3 regions of the Arthrobacter sp. zg-Y919 genome follow, and region 2 is predicted to be linked to each of the others. Evidence: predicted binding sites of a transcription regulator. Region 2 holds the regulator's gene; each other region holds the start of a gene.

Region 1 (5,157 bases), 940 kb from region 2:
CCCGTCCACGACGACGGTGGAGGAGTAGCGTTTGGTGGCGCCGTTGACGGAAATCATGAGGCAGGGCCTTTCGGATGGCGCAGGCGGGACTCAGTCATCGGACCGAACCCCTCAGCAGCAGGATGAGGAACACGATGCCGCCGACGAACTCGATGACAATGCTCAGGGCAGTGTCGAAGTCGAAAATCCGTTCCAGCACCAGCTGCCCGCCCACCAGGGCGATGATTCCCAGCAGGACGGCGATCGGCAGCACCGCGGCGTGCCGGAACTTGGTGCAGAGCTGGTAGGCCAGCGAGGCCACCAGCAGGCCGAAGAAGGTCACGGGACCCACGAGCGCGGTGGACACTGCGACGAGCACGGAGCAGATGATCAGCGTGGCGGTGACTGCCCGTTTGTGGTCCACGCCCAGGTTCACAGCGGTTTCGCGGCCCAGGGCCAGGACGTCGAAGGAATGGCGCATCCGCCAGGCAACGGCGCTGACTACCGCGACGGCGGCCGCTGAATAGCCCAGCAGGGCCGCATCGACATTGTTGAAGCTGGCGAAGAACAGGTCCTGCAGGATGATGAACTCGCTCGGGTCGATCAGCCGCTGCAGCAGCGAGGAGAAGCCGCGGAACATGGTGCCGAAGACAATCCCCACCAGCAGCATCAGGTGCAGGGACTTCCCGCCGCCGGTAAACAGCCAGCGGTACAGCAGGAAGGAGAAACCCACCATCAGGAGCACTTCCACGCAGAACCGCACCGGAGCGCCGAGGGACAGCAGCGTCCCACCGCCCAGGGCAAACACGAGGACGGTCTGGATCAGCACATACAGGGCATCAAAACCCATGATCGACGGCGTCAGGATCCGGTTGGCGGTGACTGTCTGGAACAGGACCGTCGAGACACCCACGGCGTAGGCCACCAGGATCATGGACCCGACCTTGACGGCCCGCCGGGGCAGCGCATAGCCGAGGTTGCCGCGCAGCTCAATGGTCATAAAAACCGCAACCAAAGCGGCCGCGGTGATCCCGAGGGCGATGATCCAGAACTTTGCGGGGACGGTCCGGACCGGCCGGCCGCGGTGCCGGGTGAGTGCGGCGGGCAGCGCGCTGGTGGAGGTGTCAGGCATGGGAACCGCGCTTACGCAGGAGGAGGTACAGGAAGATGACGCTGCCGACGGCCGAGACCACAACACCCACCGGGATTTCATACGGGTAGCGGATGGTGCGCCCGATGATGTCGCACAGCAGGACGAAGCCCGCCCCGAAGACGGCGACCCAGGGCACCGCCCGGCGGACGTTGTCGCCGATCAGCAGGGACACCAGGTTGGGCACAATCAGCCCGAGGAAGGGGATGGAACCAACGCTGACCACGACGACGGCGCTGATCAGGGAGACGATGACGAGCCCAAGGGCCATCACCCGGTTGTAGTTCAACCCGAGGTTGGTGGTGAAGTCCTGCCCCATGCCCGCGACGGTAAACCGGTCCGCCGCGAGGTAGCCGATCACCGTCAGGGCCCCCACGATCCAGAGCAGCTCATACCGGCCGCGCAGGACGCCGGAGAAATCCCCGATCATCCAGCTGTTCAGGGTTTGCAGCAGGTCCGTGCGGTAGGCAAAGAAGGTGGTGACGGCGGAAATCACGCCGCCGAGCATGATGCCCACGAGCGGAACGATCAGGGTGTTGCGCAGCGGGATCCGGCGCAGGATAAGCAGGAAGAGGGCGGTTCCGGCGGCGGCAAAGACGGAGGCGGTGGACATCTTCAGGAACATGGACGCGCCCGGCAGCAGCACGGTCACCGCGAGGATTCCCAGCTGCGCCGATTCCACCGTCCCGACGGTGGACGGTTCCACAAACTTGTTCCGGGCCATCAGCTGCATGATCAGGCCGGCCACGCTCAGGGCCATGCCCGCCAGGACAATACTCAGCGTGCGGGGGAGCTGGCTGACCCAGAACAGCATGGCCGTGGTGGGATCCCCGGCCAGCAGCGAGGCCAGGGAAAGGTCCCCAACCCCTACGAAAAGGCTGACGGCGGCCAGCACGACGACGGCGCAGACCCCCAGTACCAGCGCGGCGGTTGAACGCACAAGGCGCCGCCGTTCCGGGGGAGCGGCGGCGGAGGCAGGAGCCGGTGCAGGCACCGGCGTGGAGGGGACCGTCATGGGGATATCCAGTTCCTCCGCTGCCCGGAACAGCAGGTTCCGGGCAGCGGAGCGCAGAGGTGCGGTTAGAGAGCGTCGTGGACGGTGTTAACCATGGTGTCCACGTTGTTCAGGCCGTATCCGACCAGGTACCAGCTGGCGGAATCCAGCGGAACGATCTTGCCGTTCCGGGAAGCGTTGGTGCTCTTGACCAGCCCGTTGTCCAGCACTGCGGAGGCGGCTTCACCGGAGGTGCCGACGGCAACGTCGCGGTCGATCACGAACAGGTGGTCCGGATTGGTGTCTGCAATGTAGTTGAAGGAAACCGACTCGCCGTGGGTTCCTTCGGACTTGACCTCGGCTGCGGGTGTCACGCCGAGGACGTCGTGGATGATGCCGAAGCGCGAACCGGCGCCGTAGGCAGTCATTTCCCCGCCGCTGGTCATCACGATCAGGCCGTTGCCGGCGTCGGCCGCCAGTTCCTTGGTGTCCTCGACCTTGCCCTCGAGGGCATCCAGCTTTTCTTCGACCAGATCTTCCTTATCGAAGATGCTGCCCAGGGTCTGGGTGTTCTTCTTGAAGGAGTTCCAGGCATCGGCGTTGTCGACGCTCAGGTCAATGGTGGGAGCAATCTTGCTCAGTTCCTCATAGGAGTCGGCAACCCGGCCGGAAATGATGATCAGGTCGGGGGCGCCGGCGTTGATCGCCTCGAAGTCCGGCTCCTTCATGCTGCCGATCTTCGTGATCTCCTCGGCACCGTACTGGGACAGGCTCTCGGGGAAATTGGCGGCGGGCACGCCGTCGACGTCAATGTCGAGGGCATCCATCGTGTCGAGGGCACCGAGGTCGAACGTGTAGACGGTCTCCGGGTTCACCGGTACGTCGGTGCTTCCCTGTGCGTGCTCGACCGTCACCGTCGAGGCCTGGGTCGACTCGGCGTCGGCATTGGCGTCTGCTGCTTCGGTGGAGCAGGCGCTGAGCGCGAGGAGGGACACAAGGGCGGTTCCGGCCAGCAGGCGGGACTTGATGATCATGGGGGCTCCGGTGAGAGTCGATGTGCCTATCCGGGGATTAGGTCACAGAAATGTTTTCTAATGGTGCGCGCAGATGAAAACTATCCCGGTGAGGTAAACCTAAGCAAATCCCCCTTCGGCGGGGGCGCCCCGGCAGGCAGGGGAGGGCCCCGCTGTTTGCGCTACTCGCTGGCACTCGCCTTGACCGAGTGCTAACCGTTGCATAAAGTCTGAGTTAGCACTCCGCACGTGAGGGTGCTAACTCCCGAAGGGAAAGCGCGAACCGGCACCGCGACGACGGCCAGCGCCAGACCAACGGCCCCATTCCGTTAGAAACTACGCAAAGGAGAGCCCGAGTGTCGGTCTCTATTAAGCCCCTTGAGGATCGTATTGTTGTCCGCCCGCTGGAAGCCGAGCAGACCACTGCTTCCGGCCTCGTTATCCCGGACACTGCAAAGGAAAAGCCCCAGGAGGGTGAAGTAGTTGCAGTTGGACCCGGCCGCGTTGACGACAACGGCAACCGCATCCCGGTTGACGTTGCCGAAGGCGACGTAGTCATTTACTCCAAGTACGGCGGAACCGAAGTCAAGCACAGCGGCCAGGAATACCTGGTTCTCTCCGCCCGCGACGTGCTGGCCGTCGTCGTAAAGTAGTTCCCCTGGAAAACCCCGGCCAAGATTCTGGCCGGGGTTTTCTGATGCAGATGTAGTTGTCGGAAAGGACACACACATGGCAAAGCAGTTGGAGTTCAATGACTCCGCCCGCCGCTCGCTCGAAGCCGGCGTCGATAAGCTCGCCAACACCGTCAAGGTGACCCTCGGCCCGCGCGGCCGCAACGTCGTCCTGGCCAAGACCTGGGGCGCTCCCACCATCACCAACGACGGCGTCACGATCGCCCGCGAAGTTGAGCTGGAGGATCCCTACGAGAACCTCGGCGCACAGCTGGCCAAGGAAGTAGCCACCAAGACCAACGACGTTGCCGGCGACGGCACCACCACGGCCACCGTGCTGGCCCAGGCGCTGGTCAAGGAAGGCCTGCGCAACGTAGCAGCCGGTGCTGCCCCCGGGCAGCTCAAGCGCGGCATCGAGGTGTCCGTGGACGCCGTTGCCAAGCGCCTGCTGGAGAATGCGAAGGAAGTTGAAGGCAACCAGGTTGCCCACGTTGCCGCAATCTCCGCACAGAGCACCGAGATCGGCGAACTGCTGGCCCAGGCGTTCGACACGGTCGGCAAGGACGGCGTGATCACGATCGAGGAGTCTTCCTCGACGCAGACCGAGCTGGCCATCACCGAAGGCATGCAGTTCGACAAGGGTTACCTCTCGCCGTACTTCGTCACCGATCCGGAGCGCCAGGAAGCCGTCCTCGAAGACGCACTGATCCTGATCAACTCCGGCAAGATTTCCTCCGTTGCCGAGTTCCTGCCGCTGCTGGAAAAGGCGCTGCAGACCTCGAAGCCGCTGTTCATCATTGCCGAAGACGTCGACGGGGAAGCCCTGTCCACCCTGGTGGTCAACAAGATCCGCGGCACCCTGAACGTTGTCGCTGTGAAGGCGCCGGGCTTCGGTGACCGCCGCAAGGCCATGATGCAGGACATCGCGACCCTCACCGGCGCACAGGTGGTCAGCCCCGACCTCGGCCTGAAGCTGGACCAGGTTGGCCTTGAGGTGCTGGGCTCCGCCCGCCGCATCACGGTCACCAAGGACAACACCACCATCGTTGACGGCACCGGCTCCGAAGCCGACGTCGCCGACCGCGTGGCACAGATCCGCGCCGAGATCGAGCGCACCGATTCGGACTGGGACCGCGAGAAGCTGCAGGAGCGCCTGGCCAAGCTGTCCGGCGGCATCGGCGTCATCCGCGTCGGTGCGGCAACCGAGGTGGAACTGAAGGAAAAGAAGCACCGCATCGAAGATGCTGTTTCCTCCACCCGTGCCGCACTCGAAGAAGGCATCGTGGCCGGCGGCGGTTCCGCACTGGTCCACGCTGCCCGCGCACTGGACACCGATCCGGAGGTGACGAA
Region 2 (5,157 bases):
GCTTGCGCAGCAGCTCCTCCTGTTCGGCGTCCAGCTTCTGCGGGGTCTCCACGTGCAGGTGGACGCGCAGGTCTCCACGGCCGTGGCCGCGCAGGTGCGTGACGCCCAGGTCGTTGAGCACGGATACCTCGCCGGACTGGGTGCCGGGCTTGACCGTGATGTCTCGTTCGCCGTCGAACGTTTCCAGGGTCACGGTGGTGCCAAGGGCCGCCGCGGTCATGGGCACGGTCAGCGTGGCGTGCAGGTCATCGCCTTCGCGCAGGAACGTCGGGTCGTTATTGACCCTGATCTCCACGTAAAGGTCACCGGCGGGACCGCCGGCGAGGCCGGCTTCACCCTGTCCCCCGAGCTGGATCCGGGTCCCGGTGGCGACGCCCGCGGGAACCTTGATGGTGAGGGTGCGGCGGTTGCGGACGCGGCCTTCACCGGAACATTCGTGGCAGGGATCGGGGATGACGGTGCCGAAACCGTTGCAGGTTCCGCAGGGTGCGGAGGTCATGACCTGGCCCAGGATGGAGCGCACGGCCCGCTGGACCTGGCCGGTGCCGTGGCAGATGTCGCAGGTGCGCGGCGAGGTGCCGGGCTGGCAGCAGGAACCGTCGCAGGTGGGGCACACCACTGCGGTGTCGACGTCGATCTTCTTGTTGACGCCGAAGACGGCGTCCTTGAGGTCGATGCGGACATTGATGAGCGCATCCTGGCCACGGCGGCTGCGCGATGCCGGTCCACGCCCGCCGCCCGGAGCGGCGCCGCCGAAGAACGTATCGAAGATGTCCTGGAAGCCGAAGCCCTGGGCACCGAAGCCCCCGCCGCCGCCAAAGCCGTTGTCGTTGCCGTTCTCGTTACCGGTGGTGTCGTAGATCCGCCGCTTTTCCGGATCGGAGAGAACCTCGTAGGCGTGCGTTACGGCTTTGAACTCATCCGAGGCGCCCGGGGCGTTGTTGACGTCGGGGTGCAGCTTGCGGGCAAGCTTCCGGTACGCCTTCTTGATTTCTTCACCGGTGGCGTCTCGTCCGACACCCAGAACCTGGTAGTGATCGCTCACTCGTGCACATCGCTTTCCTGTATTGCGTACCTTCAGCGTTTGAAGGCGGAGTTGGGAATCCCGCAGGTTGCCCGGCGGGGAGGTCCGTAACTGCTGGGGACCGGGCTAGTTGTTCAGTATCCGGGACAGGTACCGCGCCACGGCACGCACTGCGGCCATGGTGGTGGGATAGTCCATGCGGGTGGGGCCGAGGATGCCGACCTTCGCCGTGGCATCCGGACCGTAGCCGGTTGCCACCACCGAGGCTTCCGACAGCCCGCCGTGCGGATTCTCCCGTCCGATCCGAACGGCGACACCGCGGGCATCCTGCTCCATCTCGGACAGCAGCCGCAGCATCACCACTTGTTCCTCGAGCGCTTCCAGCACCGGACCGATCGTCAGCGGGAAGTCTACAGTGGAGCGGGCCAGGTTGGCGGTCCCTGCCATCACCATGCGGTCCTCGCGGTTGATGCCCGCAAGCTGCTCCAGGCAGTGCCCCAGGGAGTTTCCCACGCGCCTGCGGTCGGCCGGCACGGTGGCCAGGGCGTTGGCCAGCTGGCTGGTGATGCTGCTCAGGGGTTTGCCTGCCAGCGCGGAAAGGAAATGGTGGCGCAGGTCCATCAGGTCCGGTTCGGTCACCGGCTGGGGAACCGTCATCACCCGCTGTTCCACCCGCCCTGTGGTCGAGATCAGGACAACCAGCACCTGCGCCGGTGCCAGCAGGACAAATTCAATGTGGCGCACCTTGGCATTGCCCAGGTGCGGATACTGCACCACGGCCACCTGGTTGGTCAGCTGGGACAGCAGGCGGACCGTGCGGTCCATCACGTCATCGAGGTCGTCCGCCTCTTCCAGCAGGGACTGGATGGCCCGGCGCTCGGGGGCAGAGAGGGGCTTGACGTCGGAGATGCGGTCAACGAAAAGGCGGTAGCCCTTGTCGGTGGGGATCCGGCCGGCGGAAGTATGCGGAGCGGTAATGAGCCCCTCTTCCTCCAGGGCGGCCATGTCATTGCGGATCGTCGCGGAGGAAACCCCCAAATGGTGGCGTTCCACCAGTGCCTTGGAGCCCACGGGCTCACGCGAATGGACGTAGTCCTCAACAATGGCGCGGAGGACCTCGAGTCTGCGTGGCTCACTCATGGTTTTCCCTCCCTGTTGATCGGCGGATTGATCGTGGTGCTGACCGGCCTGCTGGGCAGGCTCCTAAAACGGTGGAGACGGTGCTTGGCAATCGGCTTGGCAAATCGACTCGGCAATCGATTCGGCAATCGACTTGGAACCCGGCTTAGCACTCGCACTGTCCAAGTGCTAAGTCTAATACGGATCACCACCGTTGCTAGCATTGGAGAACCCGTGGCCTGCTGCGGTTATCCATCCGATCCAGTTCCGTAAGCGAGGCAACTTCCGTGTCCAGCTTTTCCTGGGGTCCGCAGGACATCACTGCACCGGCCCGGACCTCCCTGCGTAAAGTCGGCGCCGAACCCGGCCTCGTGGTGGAGGATGTTGCCACCGGCTGGGTAGGTGCAGTGGTGCGCGTCGAGAAATCCGGCGGGCTGCACCTGATGGTGCTCGAAGACCGGCGCGGCAAAACAAAATCCTTCGAGCTCGGCTTTGGTTTCCTGCTCGAGGGAGAGCCGGTCGAAGTGGTGGCCGCCGCCCCGGCAGCCGCGAAGACCGGTTCGGCGCGCACGGCGTCGGGCTCGGTACGCGTTGCCAACCAGCGCGCCCGCACTGCCCGGGCGAGCCGCATCTGGGTGGAGGGCAAGCACGACGCCGAGCTGGTGGAAAAGGTCTGGGGCGATGACCTGCGGGTCGAGGGAATCGTCGTCGAGCCCCTCCACGGCGTGGATGACCTCTACTCCGCTGTCCGCGAGTTCGCCCCGGGGCCGGGCCGCCGGCTGGGAATTCTGGTGGACCACCTGGTGCCGGGATCCAAGGAATCCCGCATTGCCGCCGAGGCTATGACCTCCCCCGGCGCGCGCGGCAACGTGCTTATTGTCGGCCACCCGTACGTGGATGTCTGGCAGGCCATCAAGCCGTCCGTGATCGGCCGCAGCGCCTGGCCCGTAGTCCCCCGGCACCTGGATTGGAAGACCGGCATCCTGCAGGGACTCGGGTGGCCGCACCGGGACCATACCGACGTCGCGCTGGGCTGGAAGAAACTGCTGGGCCAGGTGAACAGCTATGCGGATCTGGAACCGTCGCTGCTGGGACGGGTGGAGGAAGTCATCGACTTCCTGACCGTTCCCGCCTGAGATCTCCGCCTCTCCGCGTGCCGCCGTTCCGTGACAAAGCGGCCAAGCCAGTACCCTTGAGGGATACGTAGTAGCGGACCGACCCTGTGTCACCATGAGCCAAAAGGAATATACGCCGTGTCCAACACACGCCAGAATCACCAGCCCCGGCCGGAAGAACGGAGCGGGGTTCCCCGTCCCGTGTACCAGGGGGCTCCGGCAAATGCCCTGCCGCTGACCGCGTCCGAGGACCGGCAGTGGGCGACCATGGCGCACTTCGGCGGCATCCTCGCTTTTGTTCCGTCCCTGATCATTTACCTGGTGTTCCGGGACCGCGGCCCGTTCACCGCCCAGGAATCCAAGGAGGCGCTGAACTTCACGCTTCCTCCCAGCATTGCTGCCCTGACGGTTTGGGCACTGTCTTTCATCCCCGTTGTCGGTGGATTCTTCGCCGTCCTCAACGCCCTGATCTGGGTCTACGTTGCCGTGTCCTCCGTCATCGCGGGCATCGAGTGCAACCGCGGCCGGCCCTACCGCTACCCGTTCAACCTGCGCCGGATCAAGTAGGCCAAGCAGCCGGGCGCCCCTCCGGGCAGCCCAGTTGGGCAGCTTAGTCCGGCAGCAGGCGCCGGACCACGGCGTCGGCCAGCAGCCGGCCCTTTGTGGTCAGCAGGACCCGCCCCGTGAAGGCAGCCTGAGGGTCCACCAGTCCGTCAGCAATCAGACCCGCGACGGCGAGCCGCCCGGAGTCCTTCAGGCGCGACAGCTCCAGGCCCTCGGCCAGCCGGACGCGCAGCATCACATCCTCCACGTACCGGGTATCCGCGTCGAGGGTTTCGCGCCCGACGGCGGGTGACTCCCCCGCCCCGATCCGCTGGGCATAGGCCGTCGGATGCTTGGCGTTCCACCAGCGCACCCCGCCCGCATGGGAATGGGCTCCGGGACCAATGCCCCACCAGTCGTCACTGCGCCAGTAGGCCAGGTTGTGCAGGCACTGGTCCGCGGGCGTGCGTGCCCAGTTGCTGACCTCGTACCACGACAGTCCCGCGGCAGACATCAGTTCGTCGGCGAGCAGGTACTTGTCGGCGTGGTCGTCGTCGTCGATCGGTGGAACTTCCCCGCGCCGCATCCGGGCAGCCAGCTTCGTGCCTTCCTCGATGATGAGAGCGTAGGCCGAGATATGGTCCGGCTCGTAGCTCAGCGCTTCTTCGAGCGAGTGCTGCCAGTCGGCCATGGATTCGCCGGGGGTCCCGTAGATGAGGTCCACGCTGACGTGCAGTCCGGCGTCGCGCGCCCACTGCACGGCCTGCGGGACACGGGAGGGAGTATGCGTCCGGTCGAGCACCGCCAGCACGTGCGGCACAGCGGACTGCATACCGAAGGACACCCGGGTGAAACCGGCATCGGCAAGCAGCTGCAGGGACTGCGGAGTGACGGAGTCCGGGTTCGCTTCGGTGGTGACCTCCGCGCCGGGGGCCAGTCCCCACTGGTCGACGGCGGTGCGCAGGATCAGCGCCAGGTCCTCAGCCGGGAGCAGCGTGGGGGTGCCGCCGCCGAAGAAGACGGTGCCCATTGGGCGTTCCGGCAGGCCCGAGCGCCGCAGCGCGTCCGCGGCGAAAACGACTTCCCGTGCCGCCGTACCCCCGTAGGCGGCCTGGTCCGCTCCGCCGCCGAGCTCCGTGGCGGTATAGGTGTTGAAATCGCAGTAGCCGCAGCGGACGGCGCAGAACGGAATATGGACATAGAGTCCGAAGTTCCGCTCCGCTGCGCCGTCCGCGGCCTGCGCGGGGAGGAGACCGTCGGCGGGTGCCGGGTCCCCGAGGGGCAGTGCGCTGGGTGTCACTTCTTGGATTTGTCCTTGGATTCGTCGGAGGAAAGCGCTGCCACGAAGGCTTCCTG
Region 3 (5,157 bases), 890 kb from region 2:
CAGGGGGTAGTGGGGCTCTTTGACGCGCTCACCGTCATCCTGGCCATTTCCGGCGGCGTGGTGCTGGGCGACAACCTGGGCCGCCCCTTCACCCGGAACCTGAACGGCAACGACCGGCGCAACCGCCGGCGTTAGCTGCCCAGACAGAAGAGCCCGTCCCCGCCGCTGCGGGACGGGCTCTTTGCTGTGTGGCACCGTTTCCGGTTGGCTACAGGATCTTGCCGACGGGGGTGCGCTTTTCCGCCTGGAAAACGTCTTCGGAACGCCCGGCAGCCCAGTACCCGGACAGGGATACCTGCCGCCGTTCCAGCCCCCGGTGGCTGAAGAGGACATCCCGGAGGGACTTCATGACCTCCCGCTCACCGTGCGCAAAGACCTGCACGGCGCCGTCCCGCCAGCGCACGGTGGACACGGCATCGGTCAGCAGCCGGCTCCGGCCGGCCGGAGTGTCACCGCGGTGCAGCCAGGTCAGCTCAACGCCGGCAGGTTTCTCCACCGGCTGCTGGTCCTGCGGTCCGGCGACCTCGACGAAGGCGTGCCCGACGGCGTCCTGCGGCAGGGCGCGGAGCACGGTGGCCACAGCGGGGAGAGCCGATTCGTCGGCAGCCAGGAGGTACCAGTCGGCGTCGGGGTCCGGGTTGAAAGCTCCACCGGGCCCGGAGAAGGTCAGCGGTTCGCCTGCCTGCGCCGAGGCTGCCCACGGCCCGGCCAGGCCTTCATCGCCGTGCACTACGAAATCGATACTGACTTCCCGTGCCTGGTGGTCCACATTCCGGATGGTGTAGGTACGGGACACCGGCCAGTGCTCACGTTCGCTCCGGGACCGGAGGGTTTCCAGGTCCTCCGAACCGTCGATGGGGCGGCCCTGTGGCCCGAACCAGATTTTGCAGTAGGCATCGGCGCAGGAATTCGGCTGGAACCGGTCAAAGCCGGGGCCGCCGGCCACCACCCGGACCATGTGCCCGCTGATCTGCTCGCGCCGGAGAACCTCAAGGGTCACGAGCGGGCGCTGCCGCCGCGGAATGTCCTGGGTAGGCCCGGCCGGGCGCGGGGGAGTTGGTGATTCGGGCATGGGGTGTCTCCTAGGAAAGGGCCTCAAACTACCGTACCGTGCCCAGGCGCCAGTCCACGGGCCCGGAACCCTGCTGGACCAACAGCTCATTGACGCGGCTGAACGGGCGGGAGCCGAAGAAACCGCGCGAGGCCGACAACGGACTTGGATGCGCCGATTCGACCGTTGGCACACCGTTCAGGAACGGAACGATGCCCTGGGCATCGCGGCCCCACAGGACCGCGACCAGGGGAATATGGGTGCCATCCGCGCGGCGGCGGCCGGCCAAGGAGCGGACGGCGAGCTCGGTGATGTCCTCCCATCCCCGCCGGCGGTGCGACCCCGCCTCTCCCGCACGGACGGTGAGCACCCGGTTCAGGAGGACCACACCCTGGTCCGCCCAGCCGCTAAGGTCCCCGGAGGCCGGGGGATCAATCCCCAGATCGGCTTTGAGCTCGGCAAAGATGTTGTTCAGGCTGCGGGGGAGTGGACGCACATCCGCGCCCACGGAAAAAGACAACCCGACGGCATGGCCGGGAGTGGGGTAGGGATCCTGGCCCACGATCAGCACACGCGCATCGGCCAGCGGACGCTGGAAAGCGCGCAGGATACTGCCGGGCGCCGGTAGGATGTGCTGCCCGGCACGGCGTTCCGCCTCCAGCCCGGCCGCAAGTTCCGCAAGGCGTCCCTTCGCGGGTGCAAGTGCTTCGGCCCAGTCAGGCGCCATCAGGTCTTCAAGCCGTGCGGGGGCGGCGAAGGGAAAGGGCGCATCCGCTATCGGTGCGTCGGGGCGGGGGCAGTCAAAGAGCCGGGGTTCGTCAGTGGTCACCGGTCCATTTTGCCACCGGACCGTTTTTGCCGGGGCGCGCACCCCTCCTCCCCTAAATGACAACCCTGTTATTCCCAATTAGCATGGGCGGGTAGGTATGACAGGGATCTTTTTTGGGAGCGTGTGTGGCTGAACCGACAGAAGCCGAGCGGTTTTCACTCGACGACGCAGTGGATCCGGAAAGCCCGTTGGGTGCCCAGGAACAACAGATGCTCGCATTGGAGCGGGCCTGGTGGAAGTACGCCGGTGCCAAGGAACAGGCCATCAAGGACCTGTTCGGAATGTCGGCCACGAGGTACTACCAGGTCCTGAACGCCCTGATCGACACGGAAGAAGCGCTGGCGCATGATCCGATGCTGGTCAAACGATTGCGTAGACTACGAACGACCCGCCAGCGTGCCCGTACAGCCCGCCGCCAGGGCACCGGCATCTAAGGCCGGTTCCCATCAGCGTTGGCGGGCCAGGACGCGGCGCCACCAGAACAAGGATTGAAACTCCACTATGAGCCAATACCCTCGGGACGAGTTCGACAAGGTCCCCGAAACCTCGGCGCGGCAGGGCGTGCACCGCGAACGCCTCATTCCCCCGCGTTCGAGCGGACTGGGCCTGCTGATCACCGTGGGTGTTCTGGCGCTGCTGATCGGCCTGGCAGCCTACTTTGTCCTGCCGCGGCTGGGTATCGGTTCAGGCTCTTCCGCCCCGTCCCCGGCGGCGCAGGCCACCGTGCCGGCATCCGCTTCACCTACCGCCACGCAGACACCGTCCCCTGACGCGGACACCCGCACGGCATCCCCCAGCCCGAGCGCTGCATCCACCCCTACGCCGACTCCGGAACCGACGCCGTCGACGCCGCCGGTTGACCGCACGCAGCCTGTCTCCGTGTTCAACGCCAGCGGCGTTACGGGACTCGGTGCCGGCGTTTCCGGACGGATCTCCAGTGCAGGCTGGGCGGTGGGAACGGTCGGCAACTGGGCCGGCGCCCCCCAGCAGGCCTCCGGGGTCTACTACAGTTCTCCGGACCAGGCAGCCAATGCGCAGGAGGTCGGCGCCCAGCTGGGCATTCCCACGGTCGCCGAAGTCCCCGGCTTCACGGGCGTCACTGTTGTCCTTGGCCCCGGATTCCGGTAGCCGGCGGCCCGGGGTAAAAAGACCATAACGATATCAACAGCCCGTATGTGATCGCTATCACCATGGTTAGAGTGATGCCAGCCGGTTTGCGCCGCTGACCTAGGTCTCCTCTGGAGCCGGCCGTCCGCGCCGGGCCAGGCACCTCCGGTGTCCAAGCATGCCGCCGGAGGCATCGGAATCAAGGTTGGAGAAAGATCATGGCGCAGGGGATCGTCAAGTGGTTTAACGGTGAGAAGGGGTATGGCTTCATTACCCTCGACGAAGCAGCAACGGACGTGTTCGTTCACTGGTCGGCCATTCAGGCCTCCGGGTACCGGACACTGGAAGAAGGCCAGCGGGTTGAATTCCAGATCGGCCAGGGCGAGAAGGGGCCGCAGGCCGAGGAAGTCCGCGCGGTATAGACCCCTTCAGGCACCTCCTCCCGGCTTCGGGCGGAACCGGCAGCGGCGGAGCCTCGGCTCCGCCGCTGCTTTTTGCCGTGGTGGCCCGCTTTTCGCAGTGGTCTCCGGCGCGGAGCCGGCCGGATCCCGAGCTGTCCCGCCAGTGGTGCCGGGATCGCTGTGAACCGGGCTGCATGTCGGCGTGATCGCTTGCACTCAGTGTGTGGGAGTGCTAATTATTGACTTAGCACTCTTGCCGGATGACTGCTAAATGTCCGACGGCGTTGAGTGAACAAGCAACCCACTGGGGTGAGGGTACGGGGACCGCGTAAAGAGATCGCGCGAGCCGGCCCGTCCGTCGCGGGCACCCCGGCAGGCAATGCAAAATTTTGCTCCAAGCATGACTGTTCCGGAAGGACGATAGCCGTTATGGCCAAGATCATTGCATTTGAAGAAGAGGCACGCCGCGGCCTCGAGCGCGGGTTGAACATCCTCGCCGACGCCGTCAAGGTGACCCTCGGCCCGCGTGGCCGCAATGTTGTTCTCGAAAAGAAGTGGGGCGCCCCCACGATCACCAATGACGGTGTTTCCATCGCCAAGGAGATCGAGCTGGACGATCCCTACGAGAAGATCGGCGCTGAGCTGGTCAAGGAAGTTGCGAAGAAGACTGACGATGTTGCCGGTGACGGCACCACCACCGCAACCGTTCTCGCCCAGGCCCTGGTCCGGGAAGGCCTGCGCAACGTTGCCGCCGGCGCCGATCCGCTGAGCCTGAAGCGCGGCATCGAGAAGGCTGTTGCCGCTGTCACCGCCGAACTGATTGCTTCCGCCAAGGAGATCGAAACCAAGGAGCAGATCGCCGCTACGGCTTCCATCTCCGCCGGTGACCAGCAGATCGGCGACCTGATCGCCGAAGCCCTGGACAAGGTCGGCAAGGAAGGCGTCATCACGGTCGAGGAGTCCAACACCTTCGGCCTGGAGCTGGAACTCACCGAAGGCATGCGCTTCGACAAGGGCTACATCTCCGGTTACTTCGTCACCGACGCCGAGCGCCAGGAAACGGTCCTCGAGGATCCGTACATCCTGATCGTCAACTCCAAGATCTCCAACGTCAAGGATCTCGTTGCCGTCCTCGAGAAGGTCATGCAGTCCGGCAAGCCGCTGCTGATCATCGCCGAAGACGTTGAAGGCGAAGCCCTGGCAACCCTGGTCGTCAACAAGATCCGCGGCACCTTCAAGTCCGTCGCCGTCAAGGCACCGGGCTTCGGCGACCGCCGCAAGGCACAGCTGGCCGACATCGCCATCCTCACCGGCGGCCAGGTCATCGCTGAAGAAGTTGGCCTGAAGCTCGAGAACGCCACGCTGGACCTGCTGGGCAAGGCCCGCAAGGTTGTTGTCACCAAGGACGAAACCACCATCGTCGAAGGCGCAGGCGACGCCGAAGAGATCGCCGGCCGCGTCAACCAGATCCGTGCCGAGATCGAGAACTCCGATTCCGACTACGACCGCGAGAAGCTGCAGGAACGCCTGGCCAAGCTGGCCGGCGGCGTTGCAGTCATCAAGGCCGGTGCGGCAACCGAAGTTGAGCTGAAGGAACGCAAGCACCGCATTGAGGACGCTGTCCGCAACGCAAAGGCTGCAGTGGAAGAAGGCATCGTCGCCGGCGGCGGCGTGGCCCTCATCCAGGCCGGCCTCAAGGCCTTCGCCAACCTGTCCCTCGAGGGCGACGAAGCAACGGGCGCGAACATCGTCCGCGTTGCCATCGACGC

What was found. The regulator HrcA, encoded in region 2, represses chaperone genes, less so after heat shock. The targets are predictions, from matches to a motif close to TTNGCACTCGNNNNNNNCGAGTGCNAA.
Region 1: groES (co-chaperone GroES) is a predicted target of HrcA. The motif match lies at 3,326-3,352, and genes of this name have one in related genera.
Region 3: groL (chaperonin GroEL) is a predicted target of HrcA. The motif match lies at 3,633-3,659, and genes of this name have one in related genera.

What each region holds. Positions count from the first base shown of each region.
Region 1 is NZ_CP126242.1:2,357,429-2,362,585, reverse strand. It holds gene QNO10_RS11040 (iron ABC transporter ATP-binding protein) at 1-57, opposite strand, end outside; gene QNO10_RS11035 (iron chelate uptake ABC transporter family permease subunit) at 95-1,111, opposite strand; gene QNO10_RS11030 (ABC transporter permease) at 1,104-2,144, opposite strand; gene QNO10_RS11025 (siderophore ABC transporter substrate-binding protein) at 2,210-3,157, opposite strand; gene groES (co-chaperone GroES) at 3,493-3,789, shown strand; gene groL (chaperonin GroEL) at 3,866-5,157, shown strand, end outside.
Region 2 is NZ_CP126242.1:1,412,752-1,417,908, reverse strand. It holds gene dnaJ (molecular chaperone DnaJ) at 1-1,045, opposite strand, end outside; gene hrcA (heat-inducible transcriptional repressor HrcA) at 1,151-2,164, opposite strand; gene QNO10_RS06710 (DUF3097 domain-containing protein) at 2,431-3,279, shown strand; gene QNO10_RS06705 (DUF4870 domain-containing protein) at 3,397-3,825, shown strand; gene hemW (radical SAM family heme chaperone HemW) at 3,869-5,101, opposite strand; gene lepA (translation elongation factor 4) at 5,098-5,157, opposite strand, start outside.
Region 3 is NZ_CP126242.1:526,917-532,073, forward strand. It holds gene QNO10_RS02530 (threonine/serine exporter family protein) at 1-135, shown strand, start outside; gene QNO10_RS02535 (siderophore-interacting protein) at 209-1,072, opposite strand; gene QNO10_RS02540 (uracil-DNA glycosylase) at 1,101-1,880, opposite strand; gene QNO10_RS02545 (DUF3263 domain-containing protein) at 2,006-2,314, shown strand; gene QNO10_RS02550 (LytR C-terminal domain-containing protein) at 2,382-3,008, shown strand; gene QNO10_RS02555 (cold-shock protein) at 3,206-3,409, shown strand; gene groL (chaperonin GroEL) at 3,818-5,157, shown strand, end outside.